DNA from 2 places in the Streptomyces sp. YGL11-2 genome. Region 2 is predicted to be linked to the other one. Evidence: riboswitches for the same ligand, from Rfam matches in the RefSeq annotation. Region 2 holds a riboswitch; the other holds the start of a gene.
What was found. A riboswitch is a leader RNA that binds a small molecule or an ion and turns the genes downstream of it on or off. The one in region 2 is predicted to bind cyclic di-AMP.

Region 1 (4,102 bases), on a different contig from region 2:
CCAGTCGTCCTCGAACAGCGGGTCCTCGATGGAGACGAGCGGGTAGGCCGCCACCAGCTCCTCGTAGTACTCGGTCATCTCGGCGGCCGAGCGGTCCTTGCCCTCGAACTGGTACTTGCCGTCCTTGTAGAACTCGGAGGCGGCGACGTCCAGCGCCAGCGCGATGTCCTGGCCGGGGGCGTAGCCGGCCTGCTTGATGGCCTCCAGGATGAGGTCGAGTGCCTCGCGGTTGGAGCCGAGGTTGGGCGCGAAGCCGCCCTCGTCGCCGAGGCCGGTGGACAGGCCGCGCTCCTTGAGGACCTTCTTGAGGGTGTGGTAGACCTCCGCGCCCCAGCGCAGCGCCTCGGAGAAGGACTCCGCGCCGATCGGGGCGATCATGAACTCCTGGATGTCCACGTTGGAGTCGGCGTGCGAGCCGCCGTTCAGGATGTTCATCATCGGGACGGGCAGGATGTGCGCGTTCGGGCCGCCCAGGTAGCGGAACAGCGGCAGGTCGCTGGCCTCGGCGGCGGCGTGCGCGACGGCGAGGGAGACGCCGAGGATGGCGTTGGCACCGAGCGAGCCCTTGTTGTCGGTGGCGTCCAGGTCGAACATCGCCTGGTCGATCAGCCGCTGCTCGGTCGCGTCGTAGCCGACCAGCTCCGGGCCGATCTGCTCGATGACGGCGAGGACGGCCTTCTCCACACCCTTGCCCAGGTAGCGGTTCGGGTCGCCGTCGCGAAGCTCGATGGCCTCGAAGGCGCCGGTCGAGGCACCGGACGGCACGCCGGCACGGCCGGTGCTGCCGTCGTCGAGGCCGACCTCGACCTCGACCGTGGGATTACCTCGCGAGTCGAGAATTTCGCGGGCTACGACGACGTCGATGGACGGCACGTTGTCTCCTTCATGGGTGTCTGGAGTTCTGCAGCACGAGCCTAACGGCCCCGGGCGGATCCGCTCGCCCTCGGCCCGCTCCGTGGGACGGAAAAACCCAACAAGCAGGCCAAAGGCCCAGTTCACGGAATGTTTGGGTGCATTGTTCGCTGAGCGGGGAAAGCGGCGGAAGGCGCCCGTCGGGCGGGCTGCGCGATGTCACGGACGCGACGTCAGGGACGCGACGTCAGGGACGCGACGTCATGACGTCATGGAGAAGCCCCGCCGCGGCGCGCTCGGGGGAAGTACGCGCCGGGGCGGGGCAGGCTCGGACGGCCGGTCCGGATCGGGTCCGGCTCACGTTCGGCTCAGACGGCCGGGCCGGCCGAAGCGGCTCAGATGCTGAGCTTCTGGCCCGGGAAGATGAGGTTCGGGTTGCCGCCGACGACGGACTTGTTGGCCGCGTACAGCGCCTTCCAGTTGGTGCCGTGCGCCTTGGCGATCTTGGCGAGGGTGTCACCGGACTTCACGGTGTAGGTCTCGCCGGAGCGGTGCGAGTGCTGCGGGGCCGGCTGGGCCTTCTCGCGGACCGGGGCGGACTTCTTGGTGGTGCCCTCGGTCTTCTTGCGGGTCTCGGTGGTGCCCTGGCTCTTCTTGACGGCGGAGCCGGACGCGTCGACGTTGGCGGCCGGGCCACCGGCGGTCAGGTTGCCGGCGCCGGCGCAGGACCAGGCACCCGGGCCCTGGATGGCGAGCAGCTTCTCGGCGACGGCGATCTGCTGGTCCTTGGTGGCCAGGTCGGCGCGGGCCGCGTACTTGGTGCCACCGGCGGCGGCCCAGCTGGAGTTCGAGAACTGCAGGCCACCGTAGTAGCCGTTACCGGTGTTGATCGACCAGTTGCCGCCGGACTCGCACTGGGCGACCTTGTCCCAGGTGGCGACCGAGGCCGCGGAGGCGGAGGTGGCGCCCATCAGCGGGACGGCGACGGCGGCACCGGCGACACCGGCCAGGGTGGCGACGCGGACGGCCTTGGAGCTGCGACGGTGCTTGCCCTTGTTGATCAGCATGGTGCGTTCGTTTCCTCACCGACGCCTACGAGGTGAGCTGTCGGGTTCGGGCCATGTGAGTTGCCCGGCCGTGTGTGCTGCACACACGGCTTCACCCCAAGCCGGCTGACCCGCTTTCACGGGCGGGGCCGGCACCTACCTTGGGTCCCCCGCTCCTGCCTTCGGCGCTTGCGCGTCGGTTGCCTCCGACCGCCGGCAGGATTCGGCGTGCGATCGCAGAGCCCGCTTTGGCGAGCGGTCCCGACCGTAAGCAGTAACCCGCTTGGTGTTCAAACCCCATGTTCTGAACCAAGTTGACCGTTTTTGATCATCGCAGGTCACATTTCCGCAGGTCGGCACCGGTATGGCAACGGGGGGCGGGCCAGGACCCACCCCCCGCAACGAGAGCCTTGTCTCACTTTGGAGAAACCGGACGAACCGCCGGTAACTACCCTTCCCCGTGCCCGAGATCGAGCAGCTGACCTGGGCGAATCAGGTCCGCGTCGGCGCCGACGACGTCCTTGTTGTGCGCGTAGAGCGCGGGCCAGCCGCCGGGCAGGTCATGGCTCCCGGCGATCGCTGACAGGGTGTCACCGGGACGTACGAGGTACCGGTCGGCACCCGCCGGGGGCGTGCCGTGCGCGTCACCGCCGCGGGAGGCGTGGCCGCCCGGGGAGCCGGCGGGGTCGTCGCCCCGGTCCTCGTCCGGGCCCGCGCCGGTGCCGCGACCCTTGCCGCCGTCACCGCTGCCGTTCCTGCCGTCACCCTTGCCCTCGCCGTCGTCCGGGGCGCCGCGGTGCTTGCCCCGGCCGGGCGGCACGGACGGGGCCGGCCGGCCGTCGCCGGGCCCGGGAGAGGCCGTACCGGACGGCGACGGGGTCGCCGACGGGCCGGTGGGGTCGGTGGTGGGGTCCGTGGTGGGGTCGGCAGGGCGATCGCCCTTATCGCCCTTGTTCCCCTTGTCCCCCTTGTTGCCGTGGTCGCCCCGGTTGCCCTTGTCGCCATGGTTTCCGCGGTCGCCCTGGTTGCCCTGGCCACCCTGATCGCCCTGGTCGCCAGCGTCCGTGGAGCCCGGGGTGTCGGGTCCGGGCGCCGAACCGGACGGGCCGGCGGTGCCCGAGTCGTCGTCCGACCCGTCGGAGGGGTCGGCGGTGTGCGAGTGCGACGGGCGCGGGGAGGGCCTGGTCGTGCTGCCGGGGTCGACGTCCGGCGTCCGGCCGTCCTTGGTGAGGCCGGCGTTGGCCGCGCAGCCGGGGAAGGCGTCCGGGCCGCGGTCGTCGAGTATGGCCTCGGCCACGGCGATCTGCTGGGCGCGGCTGGCGAGGTCGGGGCGGGAGGCGTAGGCCGAGCCGCCGTAGCCGTCCCACATCTCCTGGGTGAGCTGCAGGCCGCCGTAGAAGCCGTTGCCCGCGTTCGCGCTCCACACCCCACCGCTCTCGCACTGGGCGACCTTGTCCCAGGTGGCGGTGTCGGCGGCGTGGGCGCCGCTGGCGGCGAACAGCGGCAGGGCGAGGCCCGCGCCGGTTACTCCTGCCGTGACAAAAATGGCCGGTGCTTGACGGGGTCGACGATGCCGGCCGTTCCCGGAACGCATGCGGTTGCCTTTCGCGCGGCGGTTGAGTTGTCGGATCGGCGCCACAGTGGCCCCGGCCGGTCCGCCGGGTCCTGCCGTCGGTCCGGCCGCCGGTCGAACATTCGACCGCGATCGTCCGTGGAAAGGTAGCCGGGGTCACGGGTAGTCACAAGTCGGTGTAGTGGAGATCACGCGTAGGTCACGCAGCTGACGTCATGTCAGGTTCGGCTGGGCTCGTCGACCTTCGCCGGTCAGCGGCCGTTCGGCGTGAACTCCACCGGCAGGGACCGCAGTCCGCGCATGATGAGCCCGCCGCGCCAGCGCAAATCATCCGGTTCCGCCGCAAGCCGGATGTCCGGGAGCCGGGTCAGCAGGGTGGCGAGTGCGGTCTGCCCTTCGAGGCGGGCCAGCGGCGCACCGAGGCAGTAGTGGATCCCGTGCCCGTATCCCAGGTGCGGGTTGTCACGCCGGGTGAGGTCGAGGACGTCCGGCTCGGTGAACCGCGCCGGGTCGCGGTCGGCGGCGGCCAGCACCACGAGCACCGGGTCCCCCTCGGCGATCCGCTGCCCGCCCAGCGTCAGGTCCCGGGTCGCGAACCGCCAGGTGGCCAGCTCCACGGGACCGTCGTAGC
Region 2 (4,102 bases):
TCCTGGAGGTTCTCGATCCGGGTCTCGTCCTGGGGGTCGGTGGACGCCTGGAGTTCGGCCAGATAGCCCGTGCGCTCCAGGACCGCCTCCAGGATCGTGGCGGGGCCGGCCCCGGACTCCACGATCGTGCGCAGCTCCTCCATCAGGACGTTGAACCGCTTGACGGCGTTGGCGGAGCGGGCGGCCATCCCGTACGCCTCGTCGACGCGGCGCAGCGCCTGCGGGAAGGTGATCTTCTCGCGCGCGGACAGGGCGTCGATCATGGCCTCGGCGCGCTCGCCGATGCCGCGCTTGGGGACGTTGAGGATCCGGCGCAGCGGGACGGTGTCCTCGGGGTTGGCGAGCACCCGGAGGTAGGCGAGGATGTCGCGGACCTCTTTGCGCTCGTAGAAGCGCACGCCGCCGACGACCTTGTAGGGCAGCCCGACCCGGATGAAGATCTCCTCGAAGACCCGGGACTGGGCGTTGGTGCGGTAGAAGACGGCGACGTCGCCGGCCTTGGCGTCGCCGGCGTCGGTGAGCCGGTCGATCTCGTCGGCGACGAACTGGGCCTCGTCGTGCTCGGTGTCGGCGACATAGCCGGTGATCTTGGCGCCGGCGCCGGCGTCCGTCCAGAGGTTCTTGGGGCGGCGGTTCTCGTTGCGCTCGATGACGGCGTTGGCGGCCGAGAGGATCGTCTGGGAGGAGCGGTAGTTCTGCTCCAGCAGGATCGTGGTCGCGTCGGGGTAGTCCTCCTCGAACTGGAGGATGTTGCGGATCGTGGCGCCGCGGAAGGCGTAGATCGACTGGTCGGCGTCGCCGACCACGCACAGCTCGGCGGCGGGCGTCTCGGCCGTGCCCGGGCCGACCAGCTCGCGGACGAGGGTGTACTGGGCGTGGTTGGTGTCCTGGTACTCGTCGACGAGGACGTGGCGGAAGCGGCGGCGGTAGTGCTCGGCGACGTCCGGGAAGGCCTGGAGCAGGTTGACCGTCGTCATGATGATGTCGTCGAAGTCCAGGGCGTTGGCCTCGCGGAGCCGCGCCTGGTACATCGCGTACGCCTCGGCCAGGGTCTTCTCGAAACCGTCGGCGGCCGTCCCGGCGAAGCTCTCCTCGTCGATGAGCTCGTTCTTGAGGTTGGAGATCTTCGCGCTGAAGGACTTGGGCGGGAAGCGCTTGGGGTCCAGATCCAGATCGCGGCAGACCAGGGCCATCAGGCGCTTGGAGTCGGCCGCGTCGTAGATCGAGAAGGACGACGTGAAGCCGAGCTTCTTGGACTCGCGGCGCAGGATCCGGACGCAGGCGCTGTGGAAGGTGGAGACCCACATGGCGTTGGCCCGCGGGCCGACCAGGTCCGCCACACGCTCCTTCATCTCACCGGCGGCCTTGTTGGTGAAGGTGATCGCGAGGATCTGGCCGGGGTGGACATGACGCTCGGCAAGCAGATGCGCGATGCGGTGGGTCAGCACCCGGGTCTTGCCGGAACCGGCGCCGGCGACGATCAGCAGCGGGCCGCCGGTGTGCACCACGGCCGCCTTCTGCTGGTCGTTGAGCCCCTCCAGGAGCGCCGCCGCGTCGAGGGCCGGGCGGGCGGCGCCGTCGCGGTAGTACGCCTCCCTGGACACGGGCGCGTCGAACCTGCCGCCGAAGAGGTCGGCGGGCATCTCCTCCGGGGCCGGGCCGTGCTCGTCCTCGGGGGGCGGCGGGGGCTCCTCGTCCGAGGGCCCGAGGTCCGCCAGGAAGCTGTCGTCAAAGAGGCTGCTCATCGCCAACCGAGTCTAGGCCGCCGCACTGACAAGCGGTTGCGGAGTGGCCGATTGCCGCGGGGAAGTGCGGCGCGGAGGTCCCGGCGGCGACCCTGCGGGGCTCGTGCGGGGCGCGGTCCCGGTTCCTTCCTTACGCGGCGCAACCGGTGACCGTATCAGCCCTGGCTCGGAATGGGCCGCCCGCAGGCGACTTCCACCGCAGGGAAACCGGAGCCGAGTTCAGATAACGAAAAGGTTTCGGGCATATCGAACATCAGCCTTCACAGGGGCCACACGGGTTGGCTACCGTCTCGTTCGGGCAGCCCGCCTCCCCGCGAACGAGAGCGTCCGCACGGGCCGCCTCCGCCGAGTCCGGCCCTGCCACCAGGCACCCGGAGCCGGGGACCCACCAGCACCACCGGGGTGAATCGATCGGTACGGCCGTCGCCAGGCGGACGTACGGACCGTAGGGCAAGCCTTCCGTCAGCGCCACCGCCCGAACCCGACAGCTAACCCGGTAGGCGGTCCACGGAAGGAGTCGCCGGCCTTGGCGTCGCACCGCAAGCCGCGAACCCACATACTCACCTCGCCCGGCAGCCGCCGCACGGCCGCCGGGCTCACCACCGCCGCCCTCGCCTCGGTGACCCTGCTCTCGCAGACCGCCAACGCGGCCCCCACGTCACCGAAGCCGTCCATCGAGGACGTCAAGCAGAAGGTCGACGGCCTCTACCAGCAGGCCGAGGTCGCCACCCAGAAGTACAACGCCGCCAAGGAGAAGGCGGACAGTCAGCAGCGGACCGTGAACCGCCTGCTCGACGAGGCCGCCAAGCGCGCGGAGAAGATGAACCAGTCCCGGCGCGAGCTGGGCACCTTCGCCTCGGCCCAGTACCAGACGGGCGGCATGAACCCGACGGCGCAGCTGATGCTCGCCAAGGACCCGCAGCAGTTCGTCGACCGCAACCACCTCATGGAGCGGCTGACCGGCCGGCAGAAGCAGACCGTCACCGCCTACGAGCAGGAGGCCGCGTCGGCGGCACGGCAGCGGGCCGAGGCGACCCGCAGCCTGGAGAGTCTCCAGCAGTCCCAGGAGTCCCTCAAGGAGAGCAAGCAGTCCGTGCAGGCCAAACTGGCCGAGGCCCGGCAGCTGCTGTCCCGGCTGACCGCCCAGGAGAAGGCGCGGCTCGCGGAACTGGAGCGCCAGAAGGAGCAGGAGGCCCAGCGCAAGGCCGCGGAACTGGCGCGCCAGCAGGCCGCCCAGAAGCAGCAGCAGCCCAGCGGCGGTTCGAGCACCGGCTCGGGATCGGGATCGTCCGGCAGCAGTTCCTCCAGCAAGGCCGCGGAGGCGCTCGCTTTCGCCCGCGCCCAGATAGGCAAGCCGTACGTGTGGGGCGCCACCGGACCGAGCTCCTACGACTGCTCGGGCCTGACGCAGGCCGCGTATCGAGCCGCCGGAGTCGATCTGCCGCGGACGACCTGGGACCAGGTCAATGCCGGCACCCGGGTCTCCACCAGCGACCTCCAGCCCGGTGACCTGGTGTTCTTCTTCAGCGACATCAGCCACGTCGGGATGTACATCGGCAACGGCCAGATGATCCACGCCCCGCACCCGGGCGCCAGCGTCCGCGTCGAGTCGATCTACTACATGCCGATCTACGGAAGCGTCCGGCTCAGCTGACGGGCCCACGCCCCCCTTCTCCCCCCCACGCCCCCCACACGCCACCGCGCGGCCATCCTCCGCCTCCGGGTACGGAGCGGGATGACCGCGCGGTGAGTCGTCTCTGCGGCGGGCACCGCAGCCGGATCCGCCGGGGGCTCGGCTCCGGCGGACCGCGATGACTCAGGTCCAGAGCACCGCGATGAAGATGTTGAGCATCGTGAGCCCGCCGACCGCGCCGAAGAGCGGCTTGGCGATCTTCTCCTCGTCCCGCTTGACGTAGACCAGCGCCAGGATCACCACCAGGACGGCCATCTTGATGCCGATCTTGATGTTGTTGACCGAGTGGTCCTGCATCTGGTTCAGGCCGACCAGCGCGACGCCGGTGACCAGCATCGTCAGCGCACCGTGCAGCATGCCCGGCACGAAGCGGGCGGTGCCCGCGCCCATCGCCTTCATCTGGGTCAGGAAACCGCCGAGCAGGGCGGCGATACCGATGATGTGGAGGGCGACGAAGATATTGATTACTACGTCCATAGTGGTGGATCGTAGCCGTCCCTTAGCACGGCCTTTCCGGCAGGGCGCCTGCAATCACCGCATCGGTCACGGCAGGCCGCTCCCGGCCGCCCGGCGCCGAATCCCCGGTCACCCTCGCAAGCTCAACGGTCGGAAACGAACAATGCCGGGCAACCCGGCGCCCTCCCGTGACGTCCGCGCCTAGCGT

Region 1: it holds a riboswitch for cyclic di-AMP, as region 2 does, so the genes downstream of both, ACO1BR_RS23575 (transglycosylase family protein) here and ACO1BR_RS11240 (NlpC/P60 family protein) in region 2, are expected to answer to the same signal.

The regions. Positions count from the first base shown of each region.
Region 1 is NZ_JBNHIN010000021.1:71,104-75,205, reverse strand. It holds gene eno (phosphopyruvate hydratase) at 1-873, opposite strand, end outside; gene ACO1BR_RS23575 (transglycosylase family protein) at 1,248-1,919, opposite strand; cyclic di-AMP (ydaO/yuaA leader) riboswitch at 1,927-2,096, opposite strand; gene ACO1BR_RS23570 (transglycosylase family protein) at 2,347-3,492, opposite strand; gene ACO1BR_RS23565 (cytochrome P450 family protein) at 3,723-4,102, opposite strand, start outside.
Region 2 is NZ_JBNHIN010000007.1:204,513-208,614, forward strand. It holds gene pcrA (DNA helicase PcrA) at 1-1,745, opposite strand, end outside; cyclic di-AMP (ydaO/yuaA leader) riboswitch at 2,079-2,263, shown strand; gene ACO1BR_RS11240 (NlpC/P60 family protein) at 2,272-3,399, shown strand; gene ACO1BR_RS11245 (hypothetical protein) at 3,562-3,915, opposite strand.